4 regions of the Streptomyces sp. NPDC059398 genome follow, and region 4 is predicted to be linked to each of the others. Evidence: riboswitches for the same ligand, from Rfam matches in the RefSeq annotation. Region 4 holds a riboswitch; each other region holds the start of a gene.
The links. Region 4 has a riboswitch for cobalamin ahead of metE (5-methyltetrahydropteroyltriglutamate--homocysteine S-methyltransferase). Riboswitches for the same ligand answer to the same signal wherever they lie in the genome.
Positions count from the first base shown of each region.

Region 1: another riboswitch for cobalamin. It lies ahead of ACFXBC_RS00550 (ABC transporter substrate-binding protein); the one in region 4 lies ahead of metE (5-methyltetrahydropteroyltriglutamate--homocysteine S-methyltransferase).
Region 2: another riboswitch for cobalamin. It lies ahead of ACFXBC_RS04420 (ABC transporter substrate-binding protein); the one in region 4 lies ahead of metE (5-methyltetrahydropteroyltriglutamate--homocysteine S-methyltransferase).
Region 3: another riboswitch for cobalamin. It lies ahead of ACFXBC_RS25760 (ribonucleoside-diphosphate reductase subunit alpha); the one in region 4 lies ahead of metE (5-methyltetrahydropteroyltriglutamate--homocysteine S-methyltransferase).

Region 1 is NZ_JBHYWP010000001.1:119,132-124,533, forward strand. Features, by position in the region: gene ACFXBC_RS00535 (PepSY domain-containing protein) at 93-713, opposite strand; gene ACFXBC_RS00540 (response regulator transcription factor) at 868-1,530, shown strand; gene ACFXBC_RS00545 (sensor histidine kinase) at 1,527-3,095, shown strand; cobalamin riboswitch at 3,090-3,219, shown strand; gene ACFXBC_RS00550 (ABC transporter substrate-binding protein) at 3,258-4,256, shown strand; gene ACFXBC_RS00555 (FecCD family ABC transporter permease) at 4,310-5,317, shown strand; gene ACFXBC_RS00560 (ABC transporter ATP-binding protein) at 5,314-5,402, shown strand, end outside.
Region 2 is NZ_JBHYWP010000006.1:111,146-116,547, forward strand. Features, by position in the region: gene ACFXBC_RS04405 (ABC transporter ATP-binding protein) at 1-56, opposite strand, end outside; gene ACFXBC_RS04410 (ABC transporter permease) at 98-931, opposite strand; gene ACFXBC_RS04415 (ABC transporter permease) at 928-1,875, opposite strand; gene ACFXBC_RS04420 (ABC transporter substrate-binding protein) at 1,877-3,445, opposite strand; cobalamin riboswitch at 3,498-3,626, opposite strand; gene ACFXBC_RS04425 (GNAT family N-acetyltransferase) at 3,787-4,362, shown strand; gene tkt (transketolase) at 4,476-5,402, opposite strand, start outside.
Region 3 is NZ_JBHYWP010000083.1:28,326-33,727, reverse strand. Features, by position in the region: gene ACFXBC_RS25775 (GntR family transcriptional regulator) at 1-718, shown strand, start outside; gene ACFXBC_RS25770 (DUF3311 domain-containing protein) at 926-1,168, shown strand; gene mctP (monocarboxylate uptake permease MctP) at 1,165-2,796, shown strand; cobalamin riboswitch at 3,044-3,204, shown strand; gene ACFXBC_RS25760 (ribonucleoside-diphosphate reductase subunit alpha) at 3,334-5,402, shown strand, end outside.
Region 4 is NZ_JBHYWP010000052.1:34,295-39,696, forward strand. Features, by position in the region: gene ACFXBC_RS19640 (TetR/AcrR family transcriptional regulator) at 1-473, opposite strand, end outside; gene ACFXBC_RS19645 (aldo/keto reductase) at 587-1,615, shown strand; gene metE (5-methyltetrahydropteroyltriglutamate--homocysteine S-methyltransferase) at 1,747-4,071, opposite strand; cobalamin riboswitch at 4,234-4,457, opposite strand; gene ACFXBC_RS19655 (SAM-dependent methyltransferase) at 4,667-5,402, opposite strand, start outside.

The sequences.
Region 1 (5,402 bases), on a different contig from region 4:
CGGATTCGCCGGGCCGGGGCCGCTGGAGTCCGCCCAGCGCTTTGACCCCGCCCGCCGCTCCGCGGACCCCGTCCCTCCGCATGTGCTCCGGCTCAGTCGTCGTCCTGGTCGTCGTCGTGCTGGTGGCGGTTCTGGTGTTCGGAGATGACCTTGCCGGTGCTCAGGTTGATGTAGACCTCGTGCCGGGTGCCGTTGTGGGCGGTCACCTCGGCCTCCCAGCGGCCGTTGTCCAGCTCGACCGATGTGACCGTGCCGGGGACGGCGCCGCGGGCCACCGAGGCGGCGTGGACCGCGGTGACGGGGGCGCCCTTGCGGTCGTCCTGGTCGCCGCCGTCCTGGCGCGAGGAGGTGACCTTGCCGGTGGTGCGGTCCAGATGGATCTCGTGCCAGACCTTGTCCTTGCCGTAGAGGTCCACCTCCCAGCGGCCGTGGTCCAGTTCGGCGGAGGTGACCGTGCCCGGCTCGGATGCCTGGGCCGAGCGGATCACCTGGTCGACGGTGGCCGGGCCGCTGGAGCCCGCCGCCGCTCCCGACGCGTTGCCGGTGTCCGGTGCGGACCGCCCGGCCGTCGGGGCAGCCTTCGCGGAAGCCGCCGTCGCGGCCGAGTGCGGTGCGGAGCCCGAGCCGCCGTCCGCGAGGGCGACCCCGGTGGCCGTGCCGCCCGCGGCCAGGGCCGCGGCGGCGATGCAGGCGATGACGTAGTTGCGCTTCATGAGTGAGTACCTCCAGGAGGCGAGTGCGGTGGCTGGTCCGGCCGGTTCTGCCGTCCCGGCTGCTTCGGACAGCTCCCAATCTGCCGCGGGCCTGCTGAACGCAGCCTGAAGCCCCCTGAAGATCCCTTCAGCATGGATTTGGGAGGCTGTCCCCATGCGCCTGTTGATCGTGGAGGACGAGAAGCGGCTCGCGGTGTCCCTCGCCCGCGGACTCACCGCCGAGGGTTTCGCCGTGGATGTCGCGCACGACGGCCTCGAAGGGCTGCACCTGGCCAGCGAGGGCCCGTACGACCTGGTCGTGCTCGACATCATGCTGCCCGGGATGAACGGCTACCGGGTCTGCGCGGCGCTCAGGGCGGCGGGCAACGACGTGCCCATCCTGATGCTGACGGCCAAGGACGGCGAGTACGACGAGGCCGAGGGGCTCGACACCGGGGCCGACGACTACCTCACCAAGCCGTTCTCCTATGTGGTCCTCGTCGCCAGGATCAGGGCGCTGCTCCGCCGGCACGCGGCCGGGCGGCCGTCGCCCGTGCTCACCGCGGGCAGCCTCACCGTCGACACCGCCACCCGCCGGGTGCACCGCGCGGGCACCGAAGTCGCCCTCACGGCGAAGGAGTTCGCGGTCCTGGAGCAACTCGCCGTCCGCCAGGGCGAAGTGGTCGGCAAGCCGGAGATCCTGGAGCACGTCTGGGACTTCGCCTACGAGGGCGACCCGAACATCGTCGAGGTGTACGTGAGCGCCCTGCGCCGCAAGCTGGGCGCCGGACTCATCCAGACCGTGCGCGGCGCGGGGTACCGTCTGGTCGCCGAATGAGGCGCCTGCTCGGTTCCGTACGGGCCAGGGCGGCGCTGGGCGCGACGGCCGTCGTCGCTGTCGCGCTGGTCGCCGCGGGGCTCTCGCTCCTGAGCGTCCTGCGGTCCAACCTCACGGGCCAGACCGATCTGCGCGCCGAGGTCGTCGCCCAGAACATCGCATCGCAGGTCGCGCTCGACGTCCCGTACCGCAAACTCCATCTGCCCGACTCCGACGAGAACCCGGTGCAGGTGGTCACCGAGCACGGCGGACTGCGCGCCGCCAGTGACGATCTGGACGCCGTGACGGGGACGGCGACCACCGCGGTGCATCCGGCGCCGGCCGAGTCGAAGCACGACGACGACCATGGCGACGACAAGAGCCACGGCAAGAGCGACGACAAGAGCGACGACAAGAGCGACGACGACGATGACGACCACGGCAGCGGCGACGATCCGCCGCGCGGTGAGGTCTCGCACGACGACCCCCACTTCAGCTCCGGCACCGCGACCGTGGACGGTGACACCGCCGACTACCGGTTCGCCGCGGTCGAGGTGACCAACGGCAGCGACGACACCCTGATCGTCTACGCGGGCGCCCCGCTCACCACCGAGCAGAGCGCCGTCAGCACGCTCCGCGGCGCGATGCTCATCGGGCTGCCCGCCCTCCTGCTGGTCGTCGCGGGCGTCACCTGGCTGGTGACCCGGCGCGCCCTGCGCCCCGTCGAGGGGATCCGGCGGGAGATGGCGGCGATCACCGCGTCCGAGGACCTCGGCCGGCGGGTCCCGGAGCCCGGCTCGCACGACGAGGTGGCCCGGCTGGCCCGTACGACCAATGAGACGCTCACCGCCCTGGAGCGCTCCGTCGACCGGCAGCGGCGGTTCGTCGCGGACGCCTCCCACGAACTGCGCAGCCCCATCGCGAGTCTGCGCACCCAGCTGGAGGTCGGCGCCGCGCACCCGGAGCTGCTCGACGTCGAGGGCGCGGTCATGGACACTGTACGGCTCCAGCAACTGGCCGCCGATCTGCTGCTGCTCGCCCGCCTGGACGCGGGGGAGCGGCCCGGTGCGGCGCGGATCGACCTGGGGGAGCTGGTGCGCGAGGAGGTCTCGCGGCGGCACGGGGGCCGGGTGCCGGTGACGGTCGACGCCGCGAACGGGCTCGAAGTGGAGGGATCCCGCGGGCAGTTGGCGCGGGTGATCGGCAACCTCCTGGACAACGCCCAGCGGCACGCGCGCTCGGGCGTCGAGGTCTGCGTACGGGAGCGGAACGGCCGGCTCGTCGCGGAGGTCGCGGACGACGGCCCCGGGGTGCCGCCCGCGGAGCGTGAACGGATCTTCGAGCGGTTCGTACGGCTCGACGACGCCCGGACCCGTGACGACGGGGGCGCCGGTCTCGGCCTGGCCATCGCCCGCGATGTCGCGCACCGGCACGGCGGGACGCTCACCGTCGGCGACGGCGCCGCCTTCGCCCTGGACCTGCCCGCCCCGCGGACCGGGGACGCCCCGCGGACCCAGGACACCCCGCCCGCCCAGGACGCTCCGCGGGCCCGGGCAGCCAAGGGGAGCGGCCCTGGCGGCGTCTGACACACTGAGCGCGAACCCAGGCGGTGCGGTGAAGGAAACCGGTGCGATTCCGGTACGGTCCCGCCACTGTGACCGGGCCTCGCGGCCCGGAAGCCAGACACTTCCCGCGCCGCCTTCTCCGTACGACCTGGGGACGAGGACATCCCCCGGAGAGGCCCGGCCATGCCCCGTAACCCCCGGACGTCGCGCGCCGCACTGGCGCTCATACCCCTGATCCTGCTGCCGCTCGCCGGCTGCGGGGCGGGCTCCACGCAGGACACGGGCGCGGACAGGGGCGCGAAAGCTCCCGCCGGATTCCCGTACACGGTCGACAACTGCGGGACCAGGACGACCTTCGACGCGCCCCCGAAGCGGGCCGTCACGATGAACCAGCACGCGACGGAACTCATGCTGGCCCTCGGACTCCGGGACCGGATCGCGGGCACCGCCTACCTCGACGACAAGGTCCTTCCCCGGTACCGCGCCGACTACGCGAAGACCAAGGTCATCGCCAAGGAGTACCCGTCCCGGGAGACCCTCCTCGGCGCCAACCCGGACTTCGTCTACGGCGGTTACGCCAGCGCCTTCGACAAGGCCCAGGGCCGTGACCGGGCCGGGCTCCAGAAGTCGGGCATCAACACCCGGCTCAATATCGAGAACTGCACCGGCGGCCCGGTCGGCCTCGGTCAGCTCAGCACCGAGATCACCCAGGTCGCGCGGACCTTCGGCGTTCCCGGCCGCGGCCGGAAGCTGATCGCGGAGCAGAAGGAGAAGATCGCGGCCGTCGAGGCGAAGCTCAAGGGGGCGGACCGGCCCTCGGTCTTCGTGTACGACTCGGGGGACAGCTCGGCGTTCACGGCGGGCGGCAGCGGTATCGGCAACGAGATCGTGTCACTGGCGGGCGGCACCAACGTCTTCGCCGATCTGGGGAAGAGCTTCGGTGATGTCTCCTGGGAGCAGGTCATCAAGCGCAGGCCCCAGGTCGTCGTGGTCTACGACTACGGCGGGACCAGCGTCGCGGCGAAGAAGAAGCGGCTGCTCGGCGATCCCGCCCTCAAGGACGTCCCCGCCATCAGGAACAGGCGTTTCGCGGTGCTGCCGCTGTCGTCGGCCGTCCTCGGCGTACGCGTCGCTGACGCCGTCGGGGACCTGGCCGCGCAGCTGCACCCCGACGCCGGATGAGGGCCGGGACCAAGGCCCGGCCGCATCCTCCGGCCTCGGGTGTGCTGCGTTCGATGCCCGTCGTGACCGGTGTGCTCACCGTGGTGCTGCTCGCGACGGCGGTGGCGGGACTGGCGCTCGGCCCGGTGCGCATCCCGCCGGGCGAGGTGCTCCGGGTGGTGCTGGGCGGCGAGCGGAGCGGCGCGTATCCGACGATCGTGTGGGACGTGCGGCTGCCCCGGGTGGTGCTCGGGGCCGTCGTCGGGGCGGGGCTCGCGCTGTCCGGGGCGGTCCTCCAGGCGCTGGTGCGCAACGCGCTGGCCGATCCCTTTCTGCTGGGCGCCTCCTCGGGGGCGTCGGCCGGGGCGGTGCTCGTCATCGTCTTCGGCCTCGGCACGGGGGCCGCGGCGACCGTGGCGCTGCCGGCCGCCGCGTTCATCGGCTCGATGGCGGCGCTGGTCGCGGTGTACGCGATGGCCAGGCGCGGCGGGACGATGACGACGGGGCGGCTGATCCTGGCCGGAGTGGCGATCCAGTACGTGCTGTCCGCGCTCACCAGCCTCGTCCTGGTGCTCTCCGCGCAGGCCGAGCATGTGCGCGCCATCATGTTCTGGACGCTGGGCGGTCTCGGCGGGGCCCGCTGGGACGAACTGGCGCTGCCCGCCGGGGTGCTGGCCGTCGGCGCGGTGGTGCTGATCGCGCTGGCCAGACCGCTGGACCTGCTGCTCGCCGGTGAGGAGGGAGCACGCAGCCTGGGCCTGGATCCGGGCCGGTTCCGGGGCGCCGTCTTCATCGGGGTCTCGCTGATCATCGGGGTGCTGGTGGCGTTCAGCGGGGCGATCGGCTTCGTCGGGCTGATGGTCCCGCACGCCGCCCGGCTGGTGGTGGGGGCGGGCCATCGCAGGCTGCTGCCGGTCACCGCGCTGGGCGGGGCGGTCTTCCTGCTGCTGGCCGATCTGCTGGCCCGCACGGTGGCCGCACCCGAGGAGATTCCCGCGGGCGTGGTCACGGCGCTGGTCGGCGGGCCGTTCTTCCTGTGGCTGCTGCGCCGCTCGTCCCGTACGGAGGGGATCACCGGATGAGCACGGCACCGGCCGCCCTGACGGCGGAGGCGATCGGCTACGAGGCCGGGGGCCGGGCCCTCCTGGACGGGGTGTCCCTGGACGC
Region 2 (5,402 bases), on a different contig from region 4:
GCGTACGCGGAGAGCTCCGGGACGTCGAGGAGCGGCGGGCGGGCGGAGCGGGCCACCGGGCCCTCCTGCGCCCGCCCGGAATACTCACTCGCCGGGCTCACCGGACCCCCCGCTGTCCGGCGAGGGCACTGTCCACGAGCAGGTTGCCGCCGACGCAGAGCGCCGTCAGCAGACCGGCGGGCACCAGCACCGCGGCGGGCTGGGTGAACAGCGCGTCGCTGTTGCGCTCGATGAGCACCGCCCAGTCGGGTGAGGACACCGGCAGCCCCAGTCCGAGGAAGTTGGCGGACGCCAGCAGATACAGCACCACGGAGAACCGGCCGCCCGCGTCGGTGGCCAGCGGGGCGGCCAACTCCCGTGCCAGGTGGCGGAGATGGATGTACGCCCAGCCGCGGCCCTGCATCCGCAGCGCCTCGACGACCGTGCGGGAGGCCGGGGCGAGCGCGGCTCCGCGCACCAGGCGGGCCACGGCCGGGACCTGGAGCACCCCGGCGACCGCCACCAGCCAGTACCGGTCGCGGTGCCCGGTCGCCGCCAGGGTCATCAGTACCAGCAGCCCGGGGAACGCGAGCAGCAGGTCGAGGCCGCGCATCACCGTCTCGTCGAGGCCGCGCCGCGGGCCCGCCGCCAGCAGCCCCAGCGGGGCACCCACGGCCACGCCGATCAGCAGCGCGCCCAGGGCGCTCCCCAGGACCGAGGCACCGCCGTGCAGCACGAGCCACAGCACATCGCGACCCAGGACGTCCGTACCGAGCGGGTGCCCTTCGCCGGACGGCTGCGACGGCAGCGCGCCCCGCGCCGACGGAGCACCCCCGGCCAACCACGGCCCCAGCAGGGCCGCGAGCACCGGCACACCGAGCAGTGTCAGGGCGATCCACGGCAGGCGGTTACGGCCTGGGCGCACGGTCCCGGCCTCCGCCGGCGCGGTCATGCCGTCACCTCCCGGTGCGGTGCCAGGCGGTGGGCGGCGAGGTCGCCGATGAGGTTGACCGCGACAGCGGTGCCGGCGAAGAGCAGCGCGTACGTCTGCACCTGAGGCAGATCGCGGTTCTGTACGGCCTCGACGAAACCGCTGCCGAGGCCGCGGAAGCCGAACACCGCCTCCACCAGTACGGTGCCGCCCAGCAGCCCCTCCACACAGCGGGCGAACTGCTGCGCCGCGGGGCCCAGGGCACCCGGCAGTACATGGCGCAGCACCACCGTCCGCTCCCGCATACCGAGGAGCCGCAGATGCGCGGCGACGGAACCGTGCCGCCCCGCCGCCACCCCGGCCCGGATCTGCCGTGCCAGATCACAGAGGTGACGGGCCGTCAGTACGGTGACGGGCAGCACCAGCACGGTCGGCTGGGTGAGCAGATCGGCGGTGTCCATGCCGACAGCGGTGGCCGGCAGCAGCCCTGCCGCCAGTGAGACCGAGGCGACCAGCAGCAGCCCGAGCACGAACTCGGGTACCGCGTGCAGCAGTACGGCCGCCGTGTTCAGCGTCCGGTCGACGCGACTGCCCTCCCGCAGCCCCGACACCGTGCCGAGCAGCGGCGCCAGTACGGTGACCAGCACCAGCGCCGGCACGCCCAGCAGCAGCGTCACCCCGATACGGCGGCCGATGTCGTCGCCCACCGGCAGCCCGGTGGTCAGGGAGTGCCCGAGGTCGCCGCTGAGCAGCTTGCCGAGCCAGTGTCCGAAGCGGGTCCAGGCCGGCTCGTCAAGACCCAACTGACTTCTCAGCGCGGCCACTTGTTCCGGCGTGCCGAGTTCGCCGCGGAGCACGTCGGCCGTGTCGCCCGGCAGCAGCGAACCGACCGCGAAGACGGCGACCAGCACCACCAGGCACTGGAGGGCCGCCAGCAGGAAACGCCGCAGCACATAGGCGCGCACGTCAGCCGATGCGGACCCGGTCGAACCGGGCCCAGTCGTGCGAGTTGGGCGGCGCGGCGCGCAGACCGCGGACCGATGGGCCGATCGCGTCGTTGGCGTCGGAGAACGCCCACACCAGCAGTCCGGACTCGTCCCGGGCGAGCTTCTGTGCCCGGGCGAGGAGCGCCAGCCGCTCCTTCTCGTCCCGGGTGGTGCGGGCCCGCTCCAGGAGCGTGTCGAACTTCTTCGACGCGTACTGCGTCTGGTTGCGGGCCGCTCCCCCGCGGACCCGCTGCTGGAGGAAGTCGGAGAGGGGCAGGGTGGAGGTGGTGTTGAAGGCGGCCACCCCCTGTGTCCTGATTTCACTGAAGTACGTACTGGACGCACGGGTGTTGGCGGTCAGACGGAGCCCGACCTCACGCAGCTGCCGCCCCATCAGGTCCGCGGCCGCCTCCCAGGTGGCATCGACGGAGCTGGTCTCCACGGTGATGTGCAGCCCCTCCGCTCCGGCCTCCTTCACCAGCTTCCGTGCCTGGCCGACATCGCGTACCCGGGGCGCGATGCCGTTCGGATAGCCGCGCAGACCCATGCCGAACAGGTCGTTCCCCGGCTCCCCGTGTCCGGCCAGCGCGACCCGGACCAGCGCCTCCCGGTCGATCCCCAGCTGCACGGCGCGCACCAGCCGCGGATCGTCGAACGGCTTGCGGCCGGTGCGCAGCAACAACTGCTGGGCGGTGGCCCGCTCGGCGGTCAGCAGCCGCGTCGAGCCCTCCTTCTTCAGCCGGTCCACGGAGGCACCGGCCAGGTCGGCGGCGTAGTGGACCTGCCCGGACAGCAGCGCGTTGAGCCGCGCAGACTCCTCGTTCGCGGGGACGATCTCCAGCTCCGCGATGTGCGGGGCGCCGTCCCAGTGGCCGTCCCAGCCGCGGTAGCGGGCGGTGCCGCCGGGCGTGAACGACACATAGGTGAAGGGGCCGGAGCCGATGGGCTTGCGGAATTCCTTCGTCCCGTCGGGGATGATCTCCGTGCCGGGGCCCGCGAAGACGGTGGGGAACTCGAAGTTGGGCGCCTTCAGTACGAAGACGACGGACCGTTCGCCGTCGGCCCGGGTGGCGCCGGAGTCGATGGCCGACAGCAGGACCTGCGAGGGGGAGCCGGTGGCGGGGTCGGCGGCGCGGCGGTAGCTGTAGAGGACGTCCTTGGCGGTGACCGGCTTGCCGTCGTGGAACTGCGCCTTGCGCAGCCGTATGCGCCACCGGGTGCCGGACGCGTCGCTCTCCCAGGACTCCGCGAGCCGCTTGCGGACGGACATGTCGTCGGCGTAGGTCCCGAGCGTGTCGTACAGGGCCTTGGCGCGGGCCTGGTCGACGAAGTTCGGGGCGACATGGGGGTCGAGGGTCTCCTGTGAGCCGCCGGCCGTGAACGCGGCGCGGAACCGGTCACCGCCTCCCCCGTCCTTCCTGTCCCCGCCGCACCCGGCGAGCAGGCCGGTCGCGGCCAGTGCCAGGGCGCCTCCGGCGGCCAGCGCTCCCCGTCTGCCGAGCACCGGCCGGTGCCGGTCCGGGGCCTCCGTCCGGGCATGCGTCGTCACAGCCGATCCTCTCCGGGGTGTCCTCGCCCCTGCTCGCGGACCGGCGACAGGTCAGTCTCCTGGCTCCCGGATCGTCGCTCACCTCCGCCTTCCCGCCCGCGTCAGCGGACAGTGACATGCAGGAGGACCGCTTCCCGGTCACAGTGGCGGGACCGCGCCGGACTCGCACCGGCTTCCTGATCCCCGTCGCCTCGTGCACTCATTGTGACGTACGGGGCAGAGGTGGCCGGAACCCGGTTCCCGTTCCGTGGTCCGGAGGTCTCGGCTGTCCGGAGGTCTCGGCTGTCCGGCGGCCCAGGGCCGATGGAACCGGATCGGCCGGGGTCACTAGGCTGCGGCCCATGACATCCCCCCTGACCGGCGGTCCGAGAGCCGAGCCCGTGATCCTCGACGCCGAGGAGCTGGCTGCCGATCCGGAGTTGGCGGCCGGGCTCGCCGAGTCCGCTCACCGGATGCTGGCCGACCTGGTCGGAGCGGGCGCAGCGCTGGGCTGGGTCGAACCGCCCGCGCCGGACGAAGTGGCCGGACTTCTCCGCCGTGTCGTCCGCGCGGCGCGGGCGGGAGACGCCGGCCTGCGCGCCGCCTACCTGGACCGCCGCATGGTGGGGCTCGGGTACTGGCTGCGGTACGCCCGGCCGACCCACCGGCCGCACGCCGATGTGGAGAAGATCGCGGTGGCCGCCGAGGCCCAGGGGCATGGTGTCGGCCGGGCGCTGACCGCCGGCCTGATCACCGATGCGCGGAAGGCGGGTATCGAGGTGCTCACGCTGGACGCCCGTGGCGACAACACCAGGGCTCTGGAGCTCTACCGGTCGCTCGGCTTCACTCCGTACGGGCGCCTCCCCGGCTTCGTCGCCGTCGGCGAGGACCGCTACGACACGGTTCTCTGCATGCTGGACCTGCGCCGCCGGGACTGACCGCCCCCACCCGCCATCGTGCCGTTTGATCCGTCAACTGCACTGCTTGGCACGGCAGTTGGTCCGTACACCGCACCGGCCGGAGCCCATGGGCGGCTCCGGCCGGTGGGGCCTCACGGCCGGTCGGCCGTGCCGCCGTCGGCGGGCGCCGCCGTACTCTGCCGGCCGCCGGGGCGCGTCGCCGTCCGCGTGTCGTCCAGGCTGTCCCGGGCGGCCTGCGCGACCGCTTCGGGGGTGATCCCGAACTCGGAGTAGAGGCGCTGGTAGTCCGCCGACGCGCCGTAGTGCTCAAGGCTGACGATCCGCCCGGCGTCGCCGACGACCTCGCGCCAGCCCTGGCCGACGGCGGCCTCGACGCTCACCCGGGCGCGTACCGCAGGCGGGAGCACCTCGTCCTGGTAGGCGGCCGGCTGGAGGGCGAACCATTCGCGGCACGGCATGGACACCACCCGGACCGTCAGATCACCGGCCAGCAGCAGAGCACAGGCGTCCAGTGCGATCTGCACCTCCGAGCCGGTCGCGACGATGATCACGTCGGGCTCGGAGCCCCGGCCGCGCTCGGTGAGCACGTACCCGCCCTTGGCGGCCGCCGCGGCGGGGGTGTGGCCGGAGCCCGGACCACGGTCGAGTACGGGGAGGTTCTGCCTGGTGAGGACCAGTCCCGTCGGCCGGTCGGTGTGCTCAAGGATGGCGGCCCAGCAGGCGGCGGTCTCGTTGGCGTCACCGGGCCGTACGACGTCCAGGCCGGGGATGGCCCGCAGGGCGGCGAGGTGCTCGACGGGCTGATGGGTCGGACCGTCCTCGCCGAGGCCGATGGAATCGTGCGTCCACACGTACACGGCGGGCAGCTTCATCAGGGCGGCCAGCCGGACGGCGGGGCGCATGTAGTCGGAGAACGTCAGGAACGTGCCCCCGTACGGCCGCGTCAGGCTCTGCAGGGCGATGCCGTTGAGGATCGCACCCATGGCGTGCTCACGGATACCGAAGTGGAGGGTCCTTCCGTACGGTCCGCCCTTCCACAGCTCCGTCTGCCGGTCGGC
Region 3 (5,402 bases), on a different contig from region 4:
ACGCACCGCGCGCGTGCCCAAGTACTACCGGCTCAAGCGGCACTTGCTCGACATGACGGAGACGCTGCCGCCGGGCACCCCGGTGCCGCCGGAGCGGACCCTGGCCGCCGAGTTCGACACCTCGCGCACCACCGTGCGGCAGGCGCTCCAGGAGCTGGTCGTGGAGGGCAGGCTGGAGCGCATCCAGGGCAAGGGCACCTTCGTCGCCAAGCCCAAGGTCTCGCAGGCCCTGCAGCTCACCTCGTACACCGAGGACATGCGGGCGCAGGGCCTTGAGCCCACGTCCCAGCTGCTCGACATCGGCTATGTCACCGCGGACGACACCCTCGCCGGGCTGCTCGACATCACGGCGGGCGGGCGGGTGCTGCGCATCGAGCGGCTGCGGCTGGCGAGCGGTGAGCCGATGGCCATCGAGACGACACATCTGTCGGCCAAGCGCTTCCCGGCGCTGCGCCGTTCGCTCGTGAAGTACACCTCGCTCTACACCGCGCTCTCCGAGGTCTACGACGTCCGGCTGGCCGAGGCCGAGGAGACGATCGAGACCTCGCTGGCCACCCCCCGGGAGGCCGGGCTGCTCGGTACGGATGTGGGGCTGCCGATGCTGATGCTCTCGCGCCACTCGATCGACGAGCGGAGCGAGCCGGTGGAGTGGGTGCGCTCGGTCTACCGCGGCGACCGCTACAAGTTCGTGGCCAACCTCAAGCGGCCGGTCGACTGAGGCCGGTCGGCCGAGTCAGGTCCCGGGCGGCGGACCCCCGGAAAGGTCCGCACCAACACCCCTCGGAAACGGCGCTCTCCACCGAAATCCCCCCGGATGAGCGGTGTTGCCGTTCCGGTATGCGGATAGGGGTTCCGTCGGATGAGCATCCTCGCCTAGATTTCCTGCGCGTTGTACCAGGTGCTCAGTGAGGGGACGGACCGCACCATGCCCGAGAAAAGACCGGTGGTCACGCCGGTGCGCGTGATCATCGCGGTATGCCTGATCGCACCCTTTGTCGCCATGCTCTGGGTGAGTTCATACGCGAAGGTGGACCCGGCCTTCATCGGTATCCCGTTCTTCTACTGGTACCAGATGCTCTGGGTGCTCATCTCGACCGCGCTCACCATGACCGCGTACAAGCTGTGGCAGCGTGACCAGCGCGCCCGCAAGGGGGGTGCGTCCGCATGAAGGACGGTGTGAACGGCGTCGCGCTCGGCGTCTTCATCTTCTTCTTCGTCGCCGTCACGGTCGTCGGCTTCCTGGCCGCCCGCTGGCGCCGCGCCGAGAACGCGGCCACCCTCGACGAATGGGGCCTGGGCGGAAGGTCGTTCGGCACCTGGGTCACCTGGTTCCTGCTCGGCGGCGACCTCTACACGGCGTACACCTTCGTCGCGGTCCCCGCGGCCGTCTACGCGGCGGGCGCGGCCGGGTTCTTCGCCGTGCCGTACACGATCCTGGTCTATCCCCTGATCTTCACCTTCCTGCCGCGGCTCTGGTCGGTCTCGCACAAGCACGGGTACGTGACCACGTCGGACTTCGTCCGGGGCCGGTTCGGCTCGAAGGGGCTCTCACTGGCCGTCGCGGTCACCGGCATCCTCGCCACCATGCCGTACATCGCTCTCCAGCTGGTCGGCATCCAGGCGGTGCTCGACGTGATGGGCGTCGGCGGCGAGGGCAGCAACTGGTTCGTGAAGGACCTCCCGCTGCTGATCGCCTTCGCGGTGCTCGCCGCGTACACCTACTCGTCGGGGCTGCGGGCGCCCGCGCTGATCGCCTTCGTCAAGGACGGTCTGATCTACATCGTCATCCTGGTGGCGATCATCTACATCCCGATCAAACTCGGCGGCTTCGACGACATCTTCGCCAAGGCCGGTCACGCCTTCTCGCAGACCAGCCCGGCGACGGGCAAGCCGCGCGGGGCGCTCGCACCGGGCGCGGCGGGCCAGTGGGGCTATGCGACGCTGGCGCTCGGCTCCGCGCTCGCGCTCTTCATGTACCCGCACTCGATCACGGCGACGCTCTCCTCGCGCAGCCGTAACGTGATCCGCCGCAACACCGCGATCCTGCCGCTGTACTCGCTGATGCTGGGGCTGCTCGCCCTCCTCGGCTTCATGGCGATCGCCGCCGGTATCAAGGTGAAGAACGGCCAGCTGGCCATCCCGCAGCTCTTCGAGAACATGTTCCCCGACTGGTTCGCGGGGGTGGCCTTCGCCGCCATCGGTATCGGTGCGCTGGTCCCCGCCGCCATCATGTCCATCGCCGCGGCGAACCTCTTCACCCGCAACATCTACAAGGACTTCATCAAGCCGGGGGCCACCCCCGCCCAGGAGGCCAAGGTCTCCAAGCTGGTCTCGCTCGTGGTGAAGGTCGGCGCGCTCCTCTTCGTGCTCGCCATGGACCCGACGGTGGCCATCAACTTCCAGCTGCTCGGCGGTATCTGGATCCTCCAGACCATGCCGGCGCTGGTCGGCGGGCTCTTCACCCGGTGGTTCCACCGCTGGGCGCTGCTCGCGGGCTGGGCGGTCGGCATGGTGTACGGGACGCTCGCCGCGTACGGCGTGGCGAGCCCGACGCAGGCGCACTTCGGCGGCTCCTCCAAGGAGATCCCGGGCATCGGACAGATCGGCTACATCGGTCTGACGGCGTTCGTACTGAACGTGGTCGTGACCCTGGTGCTCACTGTCGTGCTCAACGCGGTGAAGGCACCCGCCGGGATCGACGAGACCTCCCCGGAGGACTACACGGCGGACGCCGGGGACGAGGGCGTCCAGGTGGAGCTGCCTCCGGCCACGGCGGGAGCACCGGCCGGCCACTGAGCCGGCCGCTCCGCCAGGGGCCGGGTCCGCCGGGGCTGCGTCCGCCGGGGCCTCGCTCCGCCACGGGCCACGCTCCGCCAGGGGCCGTCGCGCCTCCCTTCCGGGGGAGACGCGCGGCGGCCCTTCTCCGTGCCCCCAGGAGCCCCCGCAGGGCGCCCCTGAACCGCTTCTGAGGCGTCCCGGTGGCCTGCACGCGGCCCCGGCGAAGCGGCCGTACGAGCCACCCTCCCAGGCTCCACGACACAACATATGGGGGGTGCTTTCCGGCGGGCACCCCACATGTATGCTCATGCTCGCTGTCGCCGCAGGGGAATCCGGTGCGAATCCGGAACTGTCCCGCAACGGTGTGATCAGTGCGCTTTCGCGCACCGTGGAGTCCGAGGACCTGCCGACGGCGCATCCGGCTCGACCGAACCGGATGGGAAACGTCCGGGCCTCGCGGTAGGGCCTGCGGACGCCATGCGGTGTGCTGCTCTGCTGTGCCCGTACGCGCCCGTGCCCCCCGCCGGCCCCCAGCCGAGCGAGGGAGAGCGCACCGTGACCATCGCGCCCACCGCACCTGTCTCCGAGCAGGTGGCGGACGCCCCGGGAACCGTACTGCTGCGGACCCTGACCGACCTCACCGCCGATCTCACCGACACCGACCCCGGCAGGGTCGCCGCTGCCGCCCTGCGCGGGCGCAACGCGGCGTCGGACGAGGCGGAGCTGCGGGAGCTGGCCACCGAGGCGGCCGCGGGTCTCATCTCCGAGGACCCCGCGTACTCCCGGCTCGCCGCGCGGCTGCTCACCCGCACCATCGCCGACGAGGCGGCGGGCCAGGGCGCGGTGTCGTTCTCCTCGTCGGTCGCCGTCGGCCACCGCGAGGGGCTGATCGCCGACCGTACGGCCGCCTTCGTCCGGCTGCACGCGGAGCGGCTCGACGCGACCGTCGACCCCGGGGCCGACGACCGCTTCGGGTACTTCGGGCTGCGCACCCTCTACAGCCGCTATCTGCTGCGCCACCCCCTCACCCGCCAGGTCATCGAGACACCCCAGCACTTCATGCTCCGGGTCGCCTGCGGTCTCGCCGCCGACGAATCCGCCGACGCGCTGGCCGAAGTGGCCGCGCTGTACGGGCTGATGAGCCGCCTCGACTATCTGCCCTCCTCCCCCACGCTCTTCAACTCCGGTACCCGGCACCCGCAGATGTCCTCCTGCTACCTGCTGGACTCGCCACTCGACCAGCTGGACTCGATCTACGGGCGCTACCACGAGGTGGCGCGGCTCTCGAAGCACGCGGGCGGCATCGGCCTCTCGTACTCCCGCATCCGCGCCCGCGGTTCGCTGATCCGCGGCACCAACGGACACTCCAACGGCATCGTCCCCTTCCTCAAGACCCTCGACGCCTCGGTCGCCGCGGTGAACCAGGGCGGCCGGCGCAAGGGCGCCGCCGCCGTCTACCTGGAGACCTGGCACTCGGACATCGAGGAGTTCCTGGAGCTGCGCGACAACACCGGTGAGGACGCCCGGCGTACGCACAATCTCAACCTGGCCCACTGGGTGCCCGACGAGTTCATGCGCCGGGTTGGCTCGGACGGCACCTGGTCGCTGTTCTCGCCCGCCGACGTGCCGGAGCTGACCGATCTGTGGGGCGAGGAGTTCGACGCCGCGTACCGCAGGGCCGAGGCGGCGGGGCTGGCGAGGAAGACCATCCCGGCGCGGGAGCTGTACGGGCGGATGATGCGCACCCTCGCCCAGACCGGCCAGGGCTGGATGACCTTCAAGGACGCGTCGAACCGTACGGCCAACCAGACCGCCGAACCGGGTGCGGTCGTCCACTCGTCGAACCTGTGCACCGAGATCCTGGAGGTGACGGACGACGGCGAGACCGCGGTCTGCAACCTGGGCTCGGTCAACGTCGGCGCGTTCGTCTCCGGCGGCTCCCTGGACTGGGAGCGCCTGGACGCGACCGTCCGCACCGCGGTCACCTTCCTCGACCGGGTCGTGGACATCAACTTCTACCCGACCGAGCAGGCGGGCCGCTCCAACGCCAAGTGGCGTCCGGTGGGCCTGGGCCTGATGGGGCTCCAGGACGTCTTCTTCCAGCTGCGGCTGCCCTTCGACTCACCCGAGGCGCAGGCGCTCTCCACCCGGATCTCCGAGCGGATCATGCTCGCCGCCTACGAGGCGTCCTGCGACCTCGCCGACAGGAGCGGCCCGCTGCCCGCCTGGGAGAAGACCCGCGCGGCCCGCGGTGTGCTGCACCCCGACCACTACGCGACCGAGCTGAACTGGCCGGAGCGGTGGGAGGCGCTGCGCGCCCGGATCGCGAGGACCGGGATGCGCAACTCGCTGCTGCTCGCGATCGCGCCGACCGCGACCATCGCCTCGATCGCCGGGGTGTACGAGTGCATCGAGCCGCAGGTCTCCAACCTCTTCAAGCGCGAGACGCTCTCGGGTGAGTTCCTCCAGGTCAACGCGTATCTGGTGAACGAGCTGAAGGAGCTGGGCGTCTGGGACGCGCAGTCCCGTGAGGCGCTGCGCGAGGCCAGCGGTTCGGTGCAGGGCTTCAGCTGGATCCCCGAGGAGGTCAGGGCGCTCTACCGCACCGCGTGGGAGATCCCGCA
Region 4 (5,402 bases):
GGGTCGGCGTCGGGGCGGATTTCGCCGGCCTGCGCTGCGCTGTCCAGGAGCGCTCCGAGCGCGGGCTCGAAACGCCGCTGGAAGTAGGACGGCAGGCTGTCGTAGGCGGGGTCTCCCGAGTGCAGGGCCGCGCTCAGACCGCGCTTGGTGGCGATGAAACCCGCGAAGCGCTGCAGCCACCGGGTGAGGGCCTCGACCGGCCGGTGCTCGGCGGCGAGTGCGGGCGCGGCGGCGGCGCAGGCGTCGACCTCCTTGCGGAAGACCGCGGCGATGAGGTCCGAGCGCTGCGGGAAGTGCCGGTAGAGGGTGCCCGCGCCGACCCCCGCCCGTGCGGTGATCTGCCGGACCGGGGCGTCCACGCCTGACGCGGAGAACACCTCGGCTGCCGCGGTGAGCAGGGCGTCGATGCTGCGCTGCGCATCCGCGCGTACCGGCTGGCGGGGCTGTTTCCCGGTCGTCTGGCCGTCATTCATGGATGCTCCTTTTGCCAACCGGAACAACGTTCCGTATCGTAGGTATGGAACGTTGTTCCGCTTATCTCAGCGTAGCGCGCTGCGGCGGACGTCCCCACCCCGGAGGAGCAACCATGAAGTACCGCACACTGGGCCGGACCGGTATCAAGGTCAGCCCGTACTGCCTCGGCGCGATGATGTTCGGAGCCATGGGCAACCCCGACCACGACGACTCCGTCCGCATCATCCACAAGGCACTCGACGCGGGGATCAACTTCGTCGACACCGCCGACGCCTACTCGCGCGGTGAGTCCGAGGAGATCGTCGGCAAGGCGCTCAAGGGCCGCCGTGACGATGTCGTACTGGCCACCAAGGCCCATCTCCCGATGGGGGACGACCCCAACCAGCAGGGCAACTCACGCCGCTGGCTGGTGCGCGCGCTCGACGACTCGCTGCGCCGGCTGGGGACCGACCACGTCGACCTGTTCCAGGTCCACCGGCCGGCGCCGGACACCGACGTCGAGGAGACCCTCTCGGCCCTCACCGATCTGGTCCGCGCGGGCAAGGTCCGCGCCATCGGCGCCTCCACCTTCCCCGCGTCGGACATCGTCGAGGCCCAGTGGGTCGCCGAGCGGCGCGGCCTGGAGCGGTTCCGCACCGAGCAGCCGCCGTACTCGATCCTCAACCGGGGCATCGAACGTGAGGTCCTGCCGGTCTGCGAGCGTTACGGAATGGGCGCCCTGGTCTGGAGCCCCCTCTCCGGCGGCATGCTCACCGGCCGCTACCGCAAGGGCGTACAGGCCGACACCCACCGGGCAGGTTTCGGATTCAAGCACCTCGTCGACGAGCGGCGGCTCGACGCGGTCGAGCAGCTCATCCCGCTCGCCGACGAGGCCGGGATGGAGCTGACCCATCTGGCGATGGCCTTCGCGATCTCCCACCCCGGTGTCACCTCCGCGATCATCGGCCCGCGCACCATGAACCACCTGGACGATCTGCTCGCGGGCGCGGAGACCGCCCTGAGCGACGACGTCCTGGACCGGATCGACGCCATCGTGCCCCCGGGCACCGACGTCGGAGCGCTGGACATGATCTACAACCCGCCGGCCATCGAGCAGGTCACCCTGCGCCGCCGCCCGGCCGACGGGCGTTCCGCCGCGTGACCCACCCGCCGGGGCCCCGGAGGAGAGAGCCGTCAGCGGGCGGGTCCACGCCGGGGCCGTGGGCGGGCAGTCTCCGGCAGCGGGCCCGGGGCCGGGCGGCGAGTGGTGTACGGCCCGGCCCCGGTGACCGGTCAGGCGCCCCCGGCGGTCAGTTCGGCGCGCACCTCACGGGCGGCGGCGACCAGGTGCTCCAGCGACTCCCGGGTCTCGGGCCAGCCGCGGGTCTTCAGGCCGCAGTCCGGGTTCACCCACAGCCGCTCGGCGGGAATGGCCTCAAGCCCCTTGCGCAGAAGGGCCGCGGCCTCCTGCGCGCTCGGTACCCGCGGCGAGTGGATGTCGTACACACCGGGCCCCGCCTCACGCGGGTAGCCGTGCCCGGCCAGTTCGCGGGCGACCTGCATATGGGAGCGGGCCGCCTCCAGGCTGATGACATCGGCGTCGAGGTCGTCGATGGCCTGGACGATGTCGCCGAACTCGGCGTAGCACATATGCGTGTGGATCTGGGTGGCCGGCTGTACTCCGCTCGTCGTGAGGCGGAAGGACTCGGTGGCCCAGTCCAGATACGCGGCGCGGTCGGCTGAGCGCAGCGGCAGCGTTTCGCGCAGGGCCGGTTCATCGACCTGGATGACCGGAGTACCCGCGCTCTCCAGGTCGCCGACCTCGTCCCGCAGGGCCAGGGCGACCTGCCGGGCGGTGTCGCCGAGCGGCTGGTCGTCGCGGACGAAGGACCAGGCGAGCATGGTGACCGGGCCGGTGAGCATGCCCTTGACCGGGCGGCCGGTCAGGGACTGGGCGTACGTCGTCCAGCGCACCGTCATCGGCTCCGGACGTGAGATGTCGCCGGCCAGGATCGGCGGGCGGACATAGCGGGTCCCGTAGGACTGCACCCACCCCTGCTGGGTGGCGAGATAGCCGGTGAGCTGCTCGGCGAAGTACTGCACCATGTCGTTGCGCTCGGGCTCGCCGTGCACCAGGACATCCAGCCCCGCCGTCTCCTGGAAGGCGATCACCTGCTGGATCTCGTCCCTGACGCGCTCCTCGTACCCCGCGGTGCCGATGCGCCGGGCCCGCAGGTCGGCGCGGGCCGCCCGCAATCCGGTGGTCTGCGGGAACGAGCCGATCGTGGTGGTCGGCAGGAGCGGCAGCCCGAGGCGGGCGCGCTGGGCGGCGGCCCGCTCGGTGTACGGCTGGGAGCGGTGCGTATCCGCGTCCGTGACCGCGGCGGCCCTGGCCCGTACGGCGGGGTCACGGGTGATCGCCGACCCCGCCCGGGAGGCCAGATCGGCCCGGTTGGCGGCCAGTTCGGCCGCGATGGCGCCGGTACCCCCGGCAAGTCCCCTGGCGAGGGTCGCGATCTCCGTGGTCTTCTGCCGGGCGAAGGCGAGCCAGCGCAGGATCTGCGGGTCGATGTCCCGTTCGGCGGTCGCGTCGAGCGGCACATGCAGGAGCGAGCAGGAGGCGGCGACGTCGACCCGGTCCGCCAGGCCGAGCAGGGTGCCAAGGGTGGCCAGTGACTTCTCCAGGTCGTTGACCCAGACGTTGCGCCCGTCGACCACACCGGCGACCAGGCGCTTGCCGGGCAGCCCGCCGACGGCGGCCAGCGCGTCCACATTGGCCGCGGCGGTGCCGGTGAAATCGAGCGCCAGGCCCTCCACCGGAGCCTTCGCCAGGACGGGCAGCGCGTCACCGAGCCGGTCGAAGTAGGAGGCGACCAGCAGCTTCGGGCGGTCGCCGAGCGAACCGAGCATCCGGTAGGCGCGTGCGGTGGCGTTCAGTTCGGCGGGGGTGCGGTCCTGGACGAGGGCCGGCTCGTCCAGCTGGACCCACTCCGCGCCCGCCGCCCGCAGATCGGCCAGCACCTCGGCGTAGACGGGCAGCAGCCGGTCGAGCAGCGTCAGCGGTTCGAAGTCCGCCGCGACGCCCGGGGCGGGCTTGGCCAGCAGCAGATAGGTGACCGGGCCGACGAGGACGGGGCGGGCGGTGAGCCCGCCGGCGGTCGCCTCCCGGAACTCCCCGGTCTGCTGGGTGGAGTCGGCGGTGAACACCGTGTCCGGGCCCAGTTCGGGCACCAGATAGTGGTAGTTGGTGTCGAACCACTTGGTCATCTCCAGGGGCGCGACCTCCTGAGTGCCGCGTGCCATCGCGAAGTAGCCGTCGAGTGCGTCGGCCTCGACGGCCTTGCGGTGCCGCTCGGGGATCGCGCCGACCATGACGCTGGTGTCCAGTACGTGGTCGTAGTACGAGAAGTCACCGGTGGGCACCTCATGGATGCCGGACTCCGCCAGGCGCTGCCAGTTCGACCGGCGCAGATCTGCGGCGGTCTCCCGGAGGCCGTCGGCGTCGACGCGGCCCTTCCAGTAACCCTCGACGGCCTTCTTCAGTTCCCGGTTCGGGCCCTGGCGGGGGTAGCCGTACACGGTGGCCCGTGCTGCCGCGGCTTCGGGCTTCGCTGTCACGGAAATCTCCTTCGCGAGATGACTCCTTGAGATCCCGGAGACGGGACGGGAGCGCGAAGGGATGACGGACCGTAGGGCCTCGCACGTGCCATGAGGCACGGCTGTCCCGCCGGTATGCGCGCCGACCCGCCCACGAGGTCACCGGGATGTCCGTACGCGAACGGTCGCGCACGGGCAACGGGCAGGTCTTCGGACTCGCGGGCACGGTCACCCTCCAAGGGGCGTCCACCTACTGGCCGTCGCTTCCCAGACCCGGCCGGGCCCAGTGCGTATGACGGCGGTCGTTCCCACTCACCGCTGCGGGGCAGTCCCGGATTTCCACCGGGTTCCCTCTTACGACGCATCCCGCCTGGCGGACGGGGCGAACCAGTTGCACCAGCCAGCCTAGGCGGAGACTCCCCGGCGCGGGGGCATCTGCCCACATCGCGGACGGTGATGTGGGACACCGGGCGCGCGGGTCGGCCGCCCCGCGCCCCCCCCCGCGCGGGGGGGTGCCCCCGGGGGGGGGGGCTCCGCCCCACCGGGGGGGGGGTGTGTGGGGCCCCGCGGGGGCCCCCGCCCCCCCCCCCCGCGCCCCGCCGCTCCCGTCCGGCGGCTACCTCTTCACCCCGAGTCCCGCCCAGATCGGGGCCGAGGCGGCATCGGGTCCGGCCTCCGGGTGTCCGATCTCGGGTACGACGGTCGCGGGCCGCCACAGATGGGGCGCGACCAGACCGGGCTCGATCAGCTCCGTGCCGTCGAAAAAGCGCAGTGTCTCGTCCCGGGTGAGCGGCCGCAGCGCCGTGCCCTCGGCCGCGAAATCGTCCTGCAGCGTGGCGGAGCCACCCGCGAGCTCCCGGGCGAACACCGATATCACCAGACAGCTGCCGGCGGGCAGCGCGTCCATCAGGCGCCGGACGACGGCGTGCGGCTGGTCCTTCGGGTCGATCCAGTGCAGCAGCAGCCCCATCGTCAGGGCCACCGGCTGCCCGAGGTCGAGGGTGTCGCGCAGTTCCGCGGACCCGAGAATGCTGTCCGGATCGGTGAAGTCCGCCGGGATGTACGCGGTGCGCCCGGCCGGGCTGCTGACGTGCAGGGCCCGGGAGTGGGCGAGGACGATCGGATCGTTGTCCGCGTACACGACGCGCGATTCCGGCGCCGTCTCCTGCGCGACCTCGTGCAGATTGGGCGACGTCGGTATGCCCGTGCCGATGTCCAGGAACTGCCGGATGCCCGCCTCGCCCGCCAGATACCGCACAGCACGCAGTACGAACTCCCGGTTGATCCGGGCGGCCAGCTGCACCGACGGCATCTTCTCGGCCACCGTGGCGGCCATGGCACGGTCGGCGGGA